Regions from separate parts of the Citricoccus sp. K5 genome, predicted to be linked through region 1. Evidence: predicted binding sites of a transcription regulator. Region 1 holds the regulator's gene; each other region holds the start of a gene.
What was found. The regulator LexA, encoded in region 1, represses DNA repair genes until DNA is damaged. The targets are predictions, from matches to a motif close to TCGAACANNTGTTCGA.
Positions count from the first base shown of each region.

Region 1 (4,209 bases):
TGATCCTGTTCTTCACCGTCACAGTCCTGCAGGTAGTGCCCGGTGACAGCCGAGGCGGCATGAAGGCAACCGGCTACCCGTACGGGGGCCGTTGCCGCCACACTGCCGTCAGTACCGGCGGGCGTGGTCGATCCGGCGGAGGCGTCCGTGGGCGGCACGATGCTCATGGCCTGAATGTCCCCGTTGGACAGCGCCACGGTGAGCAGGTCCCGCTCAGTGGACAATGCCAACTGCTCCGCCTCGGGACCGGACGGCTGTGGCACCGCGCCCACCAGCCGCTCATCCTGCATGGAGTGGCCTGGCCAGGACAGGATGCCGGACTCAGGGTCCACCACCACCGGAACGTCGCCCACGGCCACCAGCTGAGGGTCCTGCATTCCGGACAGCCCTTCGAGGCCGTCCTGGCGGGTTTCCACCGGGGCACCAGGCTGCTCACCCTCGGCCGCGAAGCGAATCACGGTGTCCCGGCCGAGGTCCGCCACGAACACCTCGCCACCCACCGTGGTCGTCGACGTCACGGCTCCCTCGGCCTCGTAGAGCGGTTCGTCCGTCGAGACCTGGGGCGTCGGGTCCACCGTCCCGGCGTAGACGGCCCCCTCTGCGGGGTTGCTGGCCGAGATGACGCCAGCGCCCAGCGCGAAATCCTGGGTTGCAGGCAGCATGATCTGATCGCCGGCGACCATGGCGGTGGTGTCAATGGCGGTCAGGGCGCCGGACGCCGGGTCCAGCATGAGGGCGGTGGCGTCCTCCTGGTGAAGTTCGAAGTCCTCCACCGGGGGCCGGAAACCACCGTCCAGGATGGTGGACTCGTGGTTCAGGTGGCCGACGTATCCCCCACTGTTGTGGGTGACCCAGATGCCGGCGTCATGCAGTTCGAGGTCAGCGGTGTCGAAGCCGGGATAGAGGAACGCGCCGGTGGCCACGAGGGCACCGACGGCGGAGAAGGCCACCGGGGTCGCCACAGACTTCATCTGCCTGCGCTTGTTCCCCATGAGTGCCCCGTCATCAGCAAGGGATCCGCCCCACTACGGACCCAGGCCATCCTATCGCCCGGCTGAAGGGAGACGAATCCCGCGGCAGTCTCTGCGGGGCCAGCGGAGGTTCAGGCGCCAGCGGGGACGAACAACACCTGACCGGGCTGCAGATCGCCGCTGTCGAGATCATTCAGTTGGCCGATGCGCAGGATGGCCTCGTTGCGGGGGGACTCGGGGGCGGTGCGCCCGGCGATGGCCCACAGGGTGTCGCCATAGTTCACCGTGACCGTCTCCACGTCCGCAACAGGCTGGTCATCGGAGGCCGCCGCGGGCGCCATCCCGTGGGCGCCGAAGAAGACGGCGGCCACTGCGGCCAGGGCCGCCAGGACGATGACGGGGAATCCCACGAAGAGGAAACGACCACGGCGGTTCAGGTGGAATCCGGCGGAGCCGGACGTGCGGGTCTGGACCGATGCTGCAGTGCTCATGCTCTTCTGCCTCTCCTCCCGGAACCCCGGGCCGTATAGAACGTGTGTTCGACTGCTTCGATGTCATGTCTAGCACGCCTGTTCGAGACATGCCAAGAAAAATTCGAACATATCTTTGAATCGAGGGTGTGACTCCGGTACCGTCAGACCCAGCGACCCAGCACGAGACACTTCACCAAGACCGACGGACACGATAAGAACGGATGGTCGAATGGCCCCCCGGATTCCCTCTCCCGCCCCGGACCCGCATCACGATCACGGCGTCCGGCCCCTCACCGACCGTCAGCGGATCATCCTCGGATCCATCCGCTCTGCGATCGCCGCACACGGGTATCCGCCGTCCATGCGGGAGATCGGGGATGCGGCAGGCCTGGCCTCACTGTCATCGGTCACCCATCAACTGGGTCAGCTGGAGAAGCTCGGCTACATCCGCAAGGATCCGGGCCGTCCGCGGGCCATGGAGGTCCTGCTGGACGAGAACGGCCTGGCCCTCGTGGTCGAGTCCGCCGTCATGCCCCCCGAATCGGCGGCCACGCCGGGCGGGACGGTGCGGACCCTGCACACCGGGGCCGCCGACGGTGATGCTGTCCCGGTCCCCCTGGTCGGCCGGATTGCCGCCGGTGGGCCGATCCTCGCCGACCAGCAGGTCGAGGACGTCATGAACCTGCCGCGTCAGCTGACCGGCGAGGGGGAACTGTTCATGCTGAAGGTCTCCGGCGATTCCATGGTCGATGCGGCGATCTGCGACGGCGACTGGGTGGTGGTGCGTCAGCAGAACAACGCTCAGAACGGGGACATCGTCGCCGCGTTGCTGGACGACGAGGCCACCGTGAAGACCTTCCGGCAGCGGGACGGCCACACGTGGCTGCTGCCGCAGAACTCTGCGTATGAGCCCATCCTCGGAGACGAGGCGACGGTCATGGGCAAGGTCGTCACGGTACTTCGGGCGCTCTGAGCCCCATGAACCATCGGCCTCTGCCGCCGGGCGTCCGCGTGGCGGATGCCGAGGAGTTCGTCTACACCCACGGGCGGCTGCTCGAACGCCGCCGGGTGGACCTGCTGCTCCACGGCGGCGGCACCGAGGGTGTCCTGGCCGCCCTGGGGGCGTACCGCAATCCAGACGGCGGATTCGGTCACGGCCTCGAACCCGATGTGCGGTCACCGAAGAGTGAGGCGCTCTCCACGCTGACGGCCCTGGACCTCTTGGCCGGATGGGATCTGGCCGAGCACCCCTGGGTGCGCTGTGGACTGGAATGGGTGGCCTCGACCTCCGGACTGGACGGTTCCGTGCCCTTCGTCACCGAGGCCTCCCTCGAATGGCCCCATGCGCCGTGGGTCCAACCGGTTCCCGGCGGTTCGCACCTCACATATGGCTTCGCCGCCGCGGCCCTGCTGACGGGGTTCTCGGGCGGGTGGGCTGAGGCCGCCTCGGACTGGTGCCGCCTCCGATTGTCCCGGGCTGCGACTGCCGGCGACCTGCCAGCCTATGAGGTCAAGTACGCCCTGAGGTTCCTCGCAGCGGACGGCCTTCCCACGGGCTCGGCCGACAGCCCATTTCTGGCCACCCTTCGTGAGCGGTTGTCCGCCAACGGCTCCCTCCCCGTGGAGGGTGGCGCCGAGGACGAGAGCATCCATGCGGTCGACCTGGTCCACCATCCCTGGACGGTCCCCTTCCCCACGGACCTCTACGGCAGCCTGGTCCCCGCGGCCGTGATGTCCCGGGACCGCCGGTGGCTCGCATCCGCCCAGGAGCCCGATGGCGGATGGTCCGTGGACTGGCCGGCCTGGAGCACGGCTCCTGGCATCGAATGGCGGGCCATTCGCACGGTCGGCGCCCTCGAGATGCTGATCCGCTAGTCAGCGGGGCGCAGCCGCTCCAGCACGCCGCGGACCACGGACGGATCGGCCGTCGGCCAGAAGTCCGGCAGGGTCGAACGCAGGAACGAACCGTACCGTTCCGTCGCCAGCCTGGAGTCGAGGACAGCCACCACTCCGCGGTCCGTTGCGGTCCTGATGAGCCGGCCGGCGCCCTGCGCCAGACGGACCGCCGCATGGGAGGCGGAGACCGCCATGAACCCGTTGCCGCCATGCCGGCTGATGTCTCTGGACCGCGCCGTGGACAGGGGATCATCGGGTCGCGGGAACGGGATCCGATCGATGACCACCAGGCGGCAGGACTCGCCGGGCACGTCCACGCCCTGCCACAGGCTCATGGTCCCGAACAGGCAGGTGTCCGCCTCCGTGGCGAACTGCCGCACCAGGGCGGTCAGCGTGGTGTCGCCCTGGCACAGGATCGTGGGATTCGGACCGAGCCGGGTGCGCATCTCGGCGGCAGCGTCCTCGGCGGCCCGTTTGGAGGAGAACAGGCACAGGGCCCCTCCGCCGGACGCCCTGAGCAGTGCCTCGAGTTCGTCATAGGTCTCGGGGGCGGCGAACCGACCCGGCTTCGGCAGATGCCGTGCCACGTAGAGCACGCCCTGCCTCGGGTAGTCGAAGGGGCTGCCCACGTCCAGACCGGTCCAGGCCGGTGCCCCCTCGCCCATCAGACCGAGGGATCCCGCCACCGGGTTGAACGACTCACCGATGGCCAGCGTGGCCGAGGTCAGCACGGTCGTGGCCTGGCCGAAGAGTCCCTCGCGGAGTTTGCCGGCCACGGACAGCGGGGCCACGTAGAGCATCGGAGCCGCAGACTCGTCCCCGGGGATCCACCCGGTGCCGGGCTCGAAGTGGCCCGGACGGGACGCCCA
Region 1 is NZ_LR732817.1:784,628-788,836, reverse strand. Features, by position in the region: gene BOSE125_RS03420 (Ig-like domain-containing protein) at 1-971, opposite strand, end outside; gene BOSE125_RS03415 (LysM peptidoglycan-binding domain-containing protein) at 1,103-1,462, opposite strand; gene lexA (transcriptional repressor LexA) at 1,674-2,417, shown strand; gene BOSE125_RS03405 (hypothetical protein) at 2,423-3,319, shown strand; gene BOSE125_RS03400 (ATP-dependent DNA helicase) at 3,316-4,209, opposite strand, start outside.

Region 2 (4,209 bases), 550 kb from region 1:
GTGTTGAGGTAGCGCGAGATCTTCGTGTAGGCGGAGAAGAAGTCCGCCGCCTCGTCGATCGGCATCTGGAGCACCTCGGCGATGTTCTTGCCCTTGTAGTGCACTTCGAGGGTCTCCCGGTTGTACCGGGCGCCGTGGCAGACCTCGCAGGGGACGTAGACGTCCGGCAGGAAGTTCATCTCGATCTTCAGGGTGCCGTCACCGGAGCATGCCTCGCAGCGACCGCCCTTGATGTTGAAGGAGAAGCGTCCGGGCTGGTAGCCACGGACCTTGGCCTCCTGGGTGTCCGCGAAGAGCTTCCGGATGGTGTCGAACACGCCGGTGTACGTGGCGGGGTTGGAGCGCGGAGTGCGGCCGATCGGACTCTGGTCCACGTGCACGACCTTGTCCAGCTGGTCCAGCCCGTTGACCCGTTTGTGCCGGCCCGGGACGTGCTTGGCGTGGTTAAGCTGGTTGGCGAGGACCTTGTACAGGATCTCGTTCACGAGCGTGGACTTCCCGGACCCGGACACGCCGGTCACGGCGGTCAGCACACCGAGAGGGAAGTCGATGGTGACGTCCTTCAGGTTGTTCTCCCGGGCCCCGACCACGGTGATCTTCCGATTCTTGTCCAGGGGACGGCGCTGCTCCGGCAGGGCGATCTCGCGCCGCCCGGCCAGGTAGTCACCGGTCAGCGATCGTTCGTTCGCCTTCAGGCCCTCGAGGGAGCCGGAGTGGACCACCTCGCCGCCGTGCTCACCGGCCCGGGGGCCGATGTCCACGATCCAGTCGGCCTCCGCGATCGTGTCCTCGTCATGCTCCACCACGATCAGGGTGTTGCCGAGGTCCCGGAGCCGCAGCAGTGTCTCGATCAGCCGCCGGTTGTCCCGCTGGTGCAGGCCGATGGACGGCTCGTCCAGGACGTAGAGCACCCCGACGAGCCCAGAACCGATCTGGGTGGCCAGGCGGATGCGCTGGGCCTCGCCGCCGGACAGCGTTCCGGCCGGCCGCTCCAGGTTCAGATAGTTGAGGCCCACGTCCAGCATGAAGTGCAGGCGCGCCAGGATCTCCTTGAGGACCTGGTCCGCGATCTGCACGTCCCGCTCGGACAGCTCGAGCTGCTCGAAGAAGTCGATGGCGTCCTGCATCGGCAGGACCGTGGTCTCGGAGATGGACTTCCCGCCGACGGTCACGGACAGTGAGGTCGGGTTCAGGCGGGTGCCGTTGCACGCCGCACAGGGGATCTCCCGCATGTAGGACTCGTAGCGGTCCCGGGCATGGTCCGACTCGGTCTCGAGGTGTTTACGGTGGATGTAGTCGATGACCCCCTCGAAGCCGGTGGTGTACCGGCGTTCGCGGCCGAAGCGGTTCCGGTAGGACACCTCGACCTTGAAGTCCTTGCCGTGCAGGACGGCCTTGCGGGCAGCGGCCGGCAGGTCCTTCCAGGGCACGTCCATGCTGAAGCCGACCTCGCTGGCCAGGCCGGAGAGCAGCCGCTGCCAGTACTCAGACGTCGACTTGCCGATCGACCAGGGGGCGATGGCCCCCTCCAGGAGAGTCTTGTCCTGGTCCGGGACCACGAGGTCCTCGTCCACCTCCAGTTTGGTGCCGATACCGGTGCAGACCGTGCACGCGCCGAAGGGATTGTTGAAGGAGAAGGAGCGGGGCTCGATCTCGTCGATGGTCAGCTGGTGGCCGTTGGGGCAGGACAGCTTCTCCGAGAACGAGCGGAACTTGGGCGTTCCCTCCGCATCGAAGGCGTCCCACTCGCCCGCATTGGCCTTGGCCGGGTCCACGGCGGCGTCCACGTCCACGAAGTCGATGACCACGAGGCCGTCGGCCAGGTTCAGGGCGGTCTCCACCGAATCGGTGAGTCGCTGGCGGATGCCGTCCTTCATGGCCAGACGGTCCACCACCACGGCGATGGTGTGCTTGATCTGCTTCTTCAGCTTCGGCGGGTCGGACAGCTGGATGAGTTCACCGTCCACGATCGCCCGGGAGAAGCCCTGTGTGGCGAGGTTGGTGAAGACGTCCACGAATTCGCCCTTGCGGCCCCGGGCCACGGGGGCGAGCACCTGAAAGCGGGTCTTGGCGGGCAGCTCGCTGAGCTGGTCCACGATCTGTTGTGGCGACTGCCGGCTGGCCGGCTCGCCGCACTCGGGGCAGTGTGGGATGCCGATACGTGCCCACAGCAGGCGCATGTAGTCGTAGACCTCGGTGATGGTCCCGACCGTGGAGCGCGGGTTGCGGTTCGTGGACTTCTGGTCGATCGAGACCGCCGGGGACAGACCTTCGATGAAGTCCACGGAGGGCTTGTCCACTCGACCGAGGAACATGCGCGCATAGGAGGACAGCGATTCCACGTAGCGGCGCTGGCCCTCCGCGAAGATCGTGTCGAAGGCGAGGGAGGACTTGCCCGAGCCGGAGAGCCCGGTGAAGACGACCAGCGCATCGCGCGGGATGTCCAGGTCCACGTTCTTCAGGTTGTGCTCGCGGGCACCCTTGACCACGATCCGATCGGGATCATGGCGGTGCGCCCCACTTGCGGGGCCGGAGGCGAGACCACGGGAGTTGCGGGACGTGGAGGACGCGGACGTGGCGGGAACCGTATCGGAGTCGGGAGTCGTGAGGGATTTCGGCACGGAATCCACTGTATGGCAGAGATGCTTCGAACACCTCTTCGAACCGTCGGCCCTGAGCGAATTCTCCGTCAGGAGGCCGGGAAGACGGCCTCGAGTTGCCGCGTCGCCTCACGCGGACCATACCCGAGGGCACGCGCGACCTGGGCATAGGTGACCGCCGCGGCGGCGAGTTGGGACTCCGCCGTGTCATTTCCCTGCGCCACCACGGTCCCCAGCCGTGGCCGGGCGGTCACGACGGCGGCCTGTTCCAGCTCTTTGTACGCGCGGGCCACGGTGTTCGCGGCCACGCCCAGGGCCGAGGCCAGTGCGCGCACCGTGGGCAGCTTGCTGCCGACCGGAAGCCTCTTGCGGTGGATGAGGTCGAGCAGTCCGGTCCGCACCTGCTCGTAGGGGGGAACGGTCGAGCCGGTATTGATGGACAGGGCGCTGACCAACCACGCGGGGACCGGAGTGGCGGGGGACTTCGCCGGCGGTGTGCCCGCCGATGGATCCTCAGGTTGCGCCGGATCCTTCGGTTGGCCTGATGTGCCCCGTGCCGCCATGTGTCCCCGTGTCCCTACCCGGTCCGTGTCTGGTCCGTGCCCTGTCCCGTGTCTGTGTGTCCAGACACCCTATCGGAGCGCGGAGCGCCGGGGGGCGCCGGGATGGGGCCGATCCGCGCCCAGGCCCGAGGCGGTCCGGAGGGGACGGAGCGGCGGCGATCGAGACTTGACCCCCGATATGGGCTTGCCCCGGTGGCGGTCAACGTCCTTAGACTATTGCTCATGCCTTCATCCACCTCCCCCATCCGGTTGCTGCACGATCTGCCCCGGGTGACGGTCCGCCAGCGGTCGGTCTCCGACATGGCGAACAACGTGTACGTCCTCACCTCGAAGACGTCCGGGACCCAGGTGCTGATCGATGCTGCGGACGACGCCGTCGCCGTCAGTGAGCTGCTGCAGTCGGCGAAGGACGACACCCCTTGCGAGCTCAAGCTGGCCGTGATCATCACGACCCACCAGCACTGGGACCATATCCGGGCCCTGGCCGAGGTCGTGGAGGCCACGGGGGTTCCGACCGCGGCCGGCGTGGACGATGCCGACGCCATCGAGCGGGAGACCGGCGTGCGCGCGAAGGTCCTGCTGAACCACGGCGATACGGCGACGTTCGACGGGATCTCGATGGCCGTCGTCGGGCTCCGTGGGCACACCCCGGGCTCGGTGGCGCTGGTCTACGAGCCAGAGGACGGGCCGCCGCTCTGCTTCTCGGGCGACAGCCTGTTCCCCGGGGGCGTGGGCAACACGCAGCAGGACGCGGACCGCTTCGACTCGCTGTTCACGGACGTGGTGGAGCGGTTGTTCGAGCAGTATCCGGATGACATGATCGTCCACCCCGGCCACGGAGACGCGACCACTCTCGGCACGGAACGCCCCCACCTCGGGGACTGGCGCGAACGCGGCTGGTAGGCCCGAGACGGCGGTGACCTCACGTCACCGCCCCGGAGTCCAGCTCAGATACTGGGCGAGAGGTCGTTCTTCACACCCACGATGAAGATGCGGCGGAACGGGTAGTCCGTCAGCCGCACGCCCTCGGGCGTGGTGTAGGTCGG
Region 2 is NZ_LR732817.1:1,337,579-1,341,787, reverse strand. Features, by position in the region: gene uvrA (excinuclease ABC subunit UvrA) at 1-2,492, opposite strand, end outside; gene BOSE125_RS05985 (GntR family transcriptional regulator) at 2,690-3,163, opposite strand; gene BOSE125_RS05980 (MBL fold metallo-hydrolase) at 3,386-4,066, shown strand; gene BOSE125_RS05975 (methyltransferase domain-containing protein) at 4,111-4,209, opposite strand, start outside.
Region 2: uvrA (excinuclease ABC subunit UvrA) is a predicted target of LexA. The motif match lies at 2,648-2,663, and genes of this name have one in related genera.

Region 3 (4,209 bases), 130 kb from region 1:
CTCCACCGGGCTGCTGGAGGCGGGGCTGGCCGAGATCCTGGCCCTCGACGGGGTGCGGTTGCGACAGCTGGAGGCTCGCAGGGCCGGAGCCAGCCCGGAATCCCGTGCCACCCGGCAGGCCCGCGGGCTCGGGCCCGTCTTCGACTCCACCGTGGTGCTGCCGCACGCCGAACGGATGCCGGATTTGATGCACTGGCCGGATGAGGGGATCAACCCCGAGCCTGCCGCCGACGCAGACCCGGCTCATCCGCTGTATGGACACACCGTGGTGTTCACCGGCAACCTGGGCATGCCGAGGCAGGAGGCCAAGAACCGGGCCGCCGTGTGGGGCGCACGTACGGGCAGCCGCGTCAACGCGCAGACCACCATGTTGGTCGTCGGCGACGGCTTCCGCGCTGAGGACCTTGGCGCGGCAACGCGCGGCGGAGCGATCGGGCACCGCAAGACGCGGGACGCACTGGCCCGCCGTCAGCAGGGTCAACATGTGGAACTCGTCTCCGAACCGGAGTTCCTGCAGATGCTGGATGGCAACTGGCCCGACGCCGCGGTGTAGTGGACTCTGGCAGCCACACAGTTGCCATGCTCCAGTCGCGCGCCCTGACGCATCGCGTTGGCTCGGTCCACGCCTAGGCCCGCCAGTACCGGTTGCGCAGGGGCGTCCTGAACGGATCCAGATAGGGTGCGGGGATGAACCAGGGGACGCCGTCGTCTTCGACGCTGATGTCCCAGGAACCGCTGTGGACCGCGTGATGATGCCGACTGCAGAGCAGCACCCCGTTGTCCACGCTCGTCGGCCCGCCGTGGGTCCACCACTGGATGTGGTGTACCTCGCACCATGGCGCGGGCATCGTGCAGCCGGGTGACGCGCATCCGCCGTCGCGGGCCGTGATGGCCCGACGGAGTCGATGTGGAAAGAGGCGTTGGGTGCGCCCCACGTCCAGGATCTGTCCTGGGCCGCGCATGACCACGGGCAGGATGTCGGCGTCACAGGCGAGGGTACGTACGGTGCTGGGACTGATCGGGCCGGTGAAGGCCGCCTCCGATCTGTAGGTGCCGAGGTCGAGTGGGAGCATGCCCGGCTCGCCGGGTGGGTCTGGTGGTTTCCGTGGGTCGGCCGATCTGGATTCGGGTGGGGAGGTTCCGGCGGTGGAATCCTGGCTGCTCCCGACCTGACCGGCGAGTGTCTCGTAGTCGATGGTCACCATGACCAGAGGGCGGTTTCCGCCGGACGACGGCAGGCCGTTGCCCTCGACCAATGCCAACGCCCCCATGAGGGCGGAAGTCAGGCCGTCGAGTTGGCGCTGGTGACGGGACCTGCGGTCGACGGACATGACGTCGGCGTCTGGCCAGAGACCTGCTCCATTTGAGAGACCCGGGACGGGAGCCTCCACGGCCGACGTTGTACTGCTGGTGGCCTCGCCACCGCCCTGGGTGCCTGCGTCGTGCATGCCTTCGTCTTGCGCGCCACCGCCCTGCGCGCCACCGCCCTGCGCGCCCTCACCCATCGCGCGGGGGTTGGTCGCGGCGCCGGCGATGGTGCTGAGGACCTCGTGCTGGAGGTCGTCCGCAGCGATCTTCCACAGATGGAAGCCCCGTCGCTTGCCCCGGTAGGAGAGTCCTTGCTGGACGGACGGGACGGCGTCGGACGGCTCTGCCCCATCCGGGTTGAGCGCGTGTTGGGCCCACTGACGCCAGCGGGTACAGGCATGTCGCATCAACTCCGGGTCCAGGACGGTGGCCTGGGCCGTCAGAGTTTCCTCGCCCCGGGACAGCCAATCCGCGGTCAAGGACGCGTCCGCGTTCGTCGCTTCGGCATCCTTTTTCGTCTGCTCCAGGGCAGTGGAGATCAGGTCGAGAGAGCATGGGTCGAGATGCCCCCGCAGGAAGGCCTCGGCCAGGACGGGGTAGGCGGCACTGCGCTGGTGACCGGTGATCTCTGGGACCGGCGGCTGGACCTGCTGGGCACGGTGGATGCGTCTGCGTGCCTCCGGCCGGGGAATCCGCAGGGTCTTCACCATCCAGTCCGGGGCATCTCGAAACGGCCTGGCCCCTCCAGGGATGCCGAGCAACGGCTCGCGGAGGGAACCCTCACCCATGGCATGGGCGGCATGACCGGCCAACGACGTATGTACCGCTGTCAGAAGACGTCCCAGATCTTCGACCCTACGGTGGATGACGGGTAGCGAACCGGTCGCAAAGGTCTCCGGTGCCGCCACGAAGTCGGGGCCGTGGGATGACTCTCCCGGGGCGATCGGTGCGAGGGAGGTCAGCCCGGACCAGTCTGCATCGGTGGGTGGCGGGATCACGCGTTCGAAGGCATCGACCGTGGTGGGGCCGGACAGGCGTTCAGCCAGTAGCTCCAAGGCGTGGCGAGCGATATCAAGGACCTCCGGAGTGGCCCACTCAGCCAACTCACCCAGGCCATGAGCGGGTTCACGCTCCTCTGCTGTCATGACTCTGCACCTCCTTCCGTCCGGTCGCTGCCCCTCGTTCTAGTACATATATTCGATCACGAGCGACGGACGAGATAAGCACCCTCCACGGAAAGGTGGATGACTGAGCGAGAAACTCAGGGTGTGGAGTACTGCGGCTGGAGAAGCGGACGCAGCGGACGGTGAGAACGGTGGACTCAGGACTCCGAAGCGGGCTCAGGTGAGACCGGGGCTGAGCCGATGGCCAGTCCCTTCTCAGCGGCGGCCGTGCGGATCGCATTGATGACCAACTCGAGCGGCGGTCGGCGTGTGGGGGTAGTCCGATAGGCGATGGAGACCGTCCTCATCACCGGTTCCTCCAGGGCGATGATGTCGACTCCGTCCGGGATCAGCTCCAGCGCGAGATCGGACACCAGTGTGACCCCGAGTCCGCCGGCGGCCATGGCCAGGGCGGTGGGCTGTTCGGCCACGGTGTGGACGATCCTCGGGTCGAAGCCCTTCTGGTGGCAGGCGATGCGGACCGCATGGCCGAAGTGGTCGCTCTCCCGGGCCAGGATCCAGGGATAGTCGGCCAGCTGCGCCAGCCGCACCGTCTCGGAGGGGATCATCCCTGTGGGGACGGCGGCGTGGAGCCGCTCCACGGCGATGACCGTACGGGTCAGGTTGGGGTCCCAATTCACCGGAGTCACCGAGTAGTCGATGACGAAGGAGAAGTCCAAGGTGCCGTCCTTGACCGCACCTGCCGTCTGCTCGGGATCCAACTCCACGGTGCGGACCTCGATACCGGGATACCTCACCGCCAGACTGGACAGGGCCTGCGGAACGAGGCTGGAGGCCACGGAAGCCCAGACACCCGCGGTGAGACGCGCCGTCACCCCATTCTGAGCCTGCTCCAGGGCCATCGTCGCCCGGTCCACCGAGCCGAGGATCTGCTCGGCATGCTCGGCGAGGACGAGCCCCAGGTCCGTGAGCAGCAGCCGGCGGCCGTGCCGCTCCACGAGCCGGGCGCCGACGTCGCGCTCCAGTTGGGCCAACTGCTGGGACACGCCGGACGGGCTGTAGTGGAGGGCAGCCGCCACGGCGGTCACGGTGCCGCGCAGGTGCAACTCCCGCAGCATCCTCAACCGACGCAACGACAACTCCATGGGCGTCAGCATAGGGGCGGGCCTCCATCGCCGGGGAGATCTTGCAGTCCCGGTACACGGCATCGTGCAGGAACCGGCGATAGACGCCAGCGGCAACCCCCTCCACGCTGGGAGTACGAGCCGGAGCCGATCCGGCGGGAACCGAACATTCACCGAAGCACGCACCGGAGCACACGCCGGAGGGCGAACCGCTGCGGGACCAACCGTGAACTCGATGGAGGTGGCGGGTATGACCCTGATCCAGAACCCTGATGGCAACCGAACGCACTACGGCACGAGAGGACCGGCGCGCGGCACCCGGCCAGGGACCCTGCCCGGTAATCCACCGGGGGAGCCGTTCACCCGTCCAGATCCCTTCGACCGTCCGCCGGAGCACGAGATCACGTGGACCGATCCGGTCACGGGCGCCCAGGGTTGGCTCGTGGTGCACACCCTGGTCGGTGGCATGGCCACGGGGGGCACCCGCATGCGAGCCGGCTGCACCCGGAATGAGGTCGCCGACCTGGCACGCTGCATGGCCACCAAGACCGCGGCGTTCGGCCTGCCCGTCGGCGGGGCCAAGGCGGGCATCGACTGCGATCCGCGGGACCCGGACGCGCTGGGCGTTCTGGAGCGGTTCTTCGCGCACATGC
Region 3 is NZ_LR732817.1:914,535-918,743, forward strand. Features, by position in the region: gene BOSE125_RS03975 (exonuclease domain-containing protein) at 1-553, shown strand, start outside; gene BOSE125_RS03980 (HNH endonuclease signature motif containing protein) at 627-2,453, opposite strand; gene BOSE125_RS03985 (LysR family transcriptional regulator) at 2,630-3,577, opposite strand; gene BOSE125_RS03990 (Glu/Leu/Phe/Val dehydrogenase dimerization domain-containing protein) at 3,807-4,209, shown strand, end outside.
Region 3: BOSE125_RS03980 (HNH endonuclease signature motif containing protein) is a predicted target of LexA. The motif match lies at 2,494-2,509, and genes of this name have one in related genera.

Region 4 (4,209 bases), 2.8 Mb from region 1:
CGCTTTCCCTTCCTAGGCCGGATGCAATAGGGCCTTCAGCTGATGGGTTCGGTCACTTGGGGCCGTTGTCGCCGGCGGCGGACCGGTCCTTGGGGGAGGGGACGTTGAGTGCAGCAAGCTGGTCCGGGGTGCCACGGGCGATGTGTTCAGCGGTGCGACCCGCAACTCCCTCGTCGTGCTCCCACTCGTCCTCGCCCTACCTGCCGCGTACGACCTCGCCCCACTCGTCGTCGTCACCCAGACACTCGTCGAGCTCATCATCATGGTTCTCTTCGTGCGGCTTATCCCGCGCCTGATCCCCGCCCGCGGCCCGGAACGCTCGGACGCCTAACCCCGCTGGGCACTGGTCACCCCCGACAAGCGTCAGCACATTTGCGACGACGCTGTTGCATCAGCCGATTAATGCTCAGACCTCGGGCCATCACATACCGTCCACACATGAGCCCCAGTCTGCCGCACCCGACCTCCTGGGCCGAAGGCACATAGGCTGAACGGATGAACATCACCACCGTCATCGAGACCATCCCCGACGATGACACGGGTCGTGGAGATCGGAAGGCCGATGAGTTGACGGCTGAGGGCGAGTCCTACGAGGCGGCGGTTGCCGCGCTGCGTGAGCGAGTGCCCGCCGGCTGGCGCATCATGAATCTGCGCCGCAGCGAGTACTGAGCCGAATGCCCCTCACCACTGGTCCCGGTGTCTGCGGGTGTCCTTCACAGGCGGACAGTGACGAGCTCGTCCCAGTGAGTGGTGGCCCGAGGGGAGAGCATGGCGCGGCGCATCTGCCAGGACGGTGGTGTTCCGAGGCCCCCATATCCCAGGCCAATACTCCCGACCCCGAAGCGGGCCACCACAGCATCTAGGGTGGGGCCGAGCTGCCGGCCCTCACCAGGCGGGCCGAGGCCGGGGAGGGTCTCGGCCTGGCCGGCCGGGCGTAGATCGGTGAGTACGACGCCGGCCCGCACGTACCGGGTGCCCGGACGGATCAACTCGGCTAGCCCTAGGGATCCGCGTGCGATCGTCAGCGGCTCTGCCGTGGGTACGGGCAGCACGGCACTGACCTGGGGTGAGTGGGGTTCCTGGTCTGTGGCGAACGGGGAGGTGGAGGCCCAAGCCGTGAGCACGCGGGCCTGCTGGCCGGCACTGCGGAGGCGGGAGGCGAGTTGCTGGGCGTAGATGGACAGGACTTGGCGCATGGCCGGGGTGGTGGTGACCGGCTCCGAGAAAGATCGGGAGTAGATGAGCTGATCTTTGTACTGGCGGGGTTCTTCTTCCAGGGGGATGCAGGGTGTGCCGCGCAGTTCGCGCACGGTGCGCTCCAGGACCACCGAGAACCGCCGACGCATCTGCCCGGGGTCTTGGGCGGCGAGGTCGGCGGCGGTATGGATATTCAGATTCGCCAGGCGGCGGCCGAGACGTCCGGCCACGCCCCACAAGTCGGTGACGGGGATGCTGGCCAGAATGGCGTCCCGTTGGGTGGGGGAGTAGCCCCCGAAGTGGCACACACCGACTTCGGCTAGCGGGGCGGAGCGCTTCACCCCGAGCAGGGCGACCTTCGCTAGGGTTTTGGTGGGGGCGATGCCCACGCGCACGGGGATCCCGGTGCAGCGGGCCACGTCCTCGCGGATACGCCGGCCGAGCTGCACCAGCTCCTCGACGGTGCCCCGCAGGCCGATGAACGACTCATCAATGCTGTAGACCTCTTGCCAGGCCGCGTGCCGGCCGATGACCTCCATGACCCTCGCCGAGAGGCTGCCGTACAGCTCATAGTTGGAGGACCGCGCCACGATCCCCTGCGCCGCGGCGACGGGCTCGAGCTTGAACCAGGGCATGCCCATGGGGATCCCCAGCGCTTTGGCCTCCTGGGACATGGCCACCACGCAGCCATCGTTGTTGGACAGCACCACCACCGGACGATTCTCCAGGCTCGGGTCGAAGACCCGCTCGCACGAGGCGTAGAAACTGGCGCAGTCCACCAGGGCGATCATGGCCTCACGAGGCGCGGGAGACATGATGCAGTGCCACCGTGACCACACCCCAGACCCGCAGATCCGAGAGTGAGGGAACGGCGATGTCGGGATACGCCGGGTTCTCCGAGGAGAGCACCACGCGGCCGTCGGCGTGGATGCTGAGTCGTTTCACGGTCAGTTCGCCATCGAGCACGGCGATCACCACGTGGCCGTGCTGGGGTCGAATCGAGCGATCGACCACCAGTTCGTCGCCGTCCCAGATCCCGGCACCGGTCATGGAGTGTCCCCGCGCCCGCACCAGGTACGTCGAGGCCCGGTTGGGCATCAGGTGCTCGCTCAGGTCGATCTCGGCGGTGGTGTAGTCCTGGGACGGCGAGGGGAAGCCGGCCATGACCACGCCGTCCTCGACGCGCGTTCGGAGCTGGTCGTCTAGCCCATCGGCCAGGGCCCGGACCTCAGTTGCCAGCAACTCTCCACCCCAATGAATCGAAACTATGTTCGATTGGTAATCGTACACGTGGTAACTGGAGGCCGCTGCCAGAATCTGCTCTCGCCGGCCGCGGTTGGGGCGCTGGTTGGACGGGTGAGGCGACAGGCCTACGAGCCGGCCTTGATGTGGGGCCCAGCGGTTGGCAACGTCCGCAACAATGGCCCGGAAATTGCTGCTGCCCTAGGCGGGTTTGCCCGCCTTGTCCTCAACTGTTGTGGAGGCCCTAACCCCACCCTGTCTTCTGCACTCAGTGCCGTCTCACGTCGTGATCCGCGGTCTTGCAAGTAGGCCGCGCGGCTACTATTGTTTGAAGTGCCCACCGTTACGACGGACAGGGAAGAAGGCCTTAGAACCCCAGCCGGACGACTGGATCTAGGGCCTTTCGTTTTGCCCTGTGGGAATCAGGGATTCGGGAGTGCTCTGCTTGAGGTAGATCGTCTGCTCCAGCGCCTCAAGATATTGGTGCTCCCCTATGTGGGAGGCGTTGACCGCTCCGAGCACTATGTCGGAGATCCATAGCAGGGGCTCATCTCCGCCGCGACGGTGCGAGATGCGGATTCCTCGATCGAGGCCTTGGCCTTGAAGGGCGACAATGTGGGCCCGGTCTCTCTTGTCCTGTGCCTCGGTGCGACATTCGAGGGTGAGATCGTAAACCTCGAGATCAGCGAGTTGATAGTAGAGGACCTCCAGGCACTTGCGACGGAACCGTTCCGTTTTACGCTGACGTTCACTGAGATGGGTCACGATGACATTCATCGGGCCCAGGGCTCCTATGGCTTGCACGATCCGCCGTCGGCTACTGGAGTTCTCATCAGTCCAGTGCAGTTTGATCTGGCCAGGGCGTAGAAGGGGCCGGAGCTCCTCGCGGACCATTTCCACCTGATCGGGCTCCAAGAGTGCCGCACACACCAGGTACTCCTGGGCTGCCTCGCTGCGGGCCACTGAAGACTCATCAAGGTAGGCGTTGAAGGCGGAGATCGGCACCAGTCCAAAGTACTAGGTGAAGACGACCGAAGAACCGAAGCGACCGCCATGCCGCGCGGAGGACGCAGTTTTTGCGCCAACGTAACCCTTGGGCCCGGCCGCCCCTCAATAACTCCCGAACAGTTCACGCTGGTGCCCTCGGAGACTCACAAGCGATGCAAGGAGCGCCTCAGTACGAGCGTTATCGGGCAGGGGCGACATCGATGCCCAAGGCTATCTGGTGCAGGATCAGTGTCCACAGCAGGGATACCGGAGTCGCCTCGGTGGCCAGTCCTTCCATAGACCCACCTCAGTCTCCTCCGGGCCCAGATCCATTACCTACGGGGTGAGGCGGGGTGACTCACGGGGTCCGAGCCAAGGCCTGGGTGACATGTGGGGGGCCAGTTGTGCGGCGTCGGTGGAGACGAAGCCCAGCAGGGCCTAGCCGGTGCCGCTGCCTGGGTCTCGGACCGGGCCGATCTGGTCGGTGTAGCCCGGAGCTTCGTCGTCGGCGAGGTTGATGGTGGTGCCCCGATCGGTCCGGATGGGAGTGCCCCTGGTGGGCCGATCGGTGGAAACCCGAGGATCTTGGCCGGTGCTCGCCTGATCGGGCGAACCGGGAAGTTCTTCGTCGGTGGTGTAGTTGGTGGTATCCCGGGGAGTCTGGACCGAGGTGTCTGAGTGGTGGGTGGCGAGCCCGCCGGTGGGTCCACCGGAGTTGGTGGTTTTGCCGGAAACGAGGCGCCGGCTGCCCTTGACCGACAGGGACACCACCTTCTCCAGCGG
Region 4 is NZ_LR732817.1:3,586,353-3,590,561, reverse strand. Features, by position in the region: gene BOSE125_RS16165 (MFS transporter) at 1-16, shown strand, start outside; partial or broken gene BOSE125_RS16160 (arsenic resistance protein) at 137-331, shown strand; gene BOSE125_RS16155 (hypothetical protein) at 496-669, shown strand; gene BOSE125_RS16150 (Y-family DNA polymerase) at 714-2,012, opposite strand; gene BOSE125_RS16145 (LexA family transcriptional regulator) at 1,993-2,361, opposite strand; gene BOSE125_RS16140 (hypothetical protein) at 2,833-3,444, opposite strand; gene BOSE125_RS16135 (heparan-alpha-glucosaminide N-acetyltransferase domain-containing protein) at 3,865-4,209, opposite strand, start outside.
Region 4: BOSE125_RS16145 (LexA family transcriptional regulator) is a predicted target of LexA. The motif match lies at 2,457-2,472, and genes of this name have one in related genera.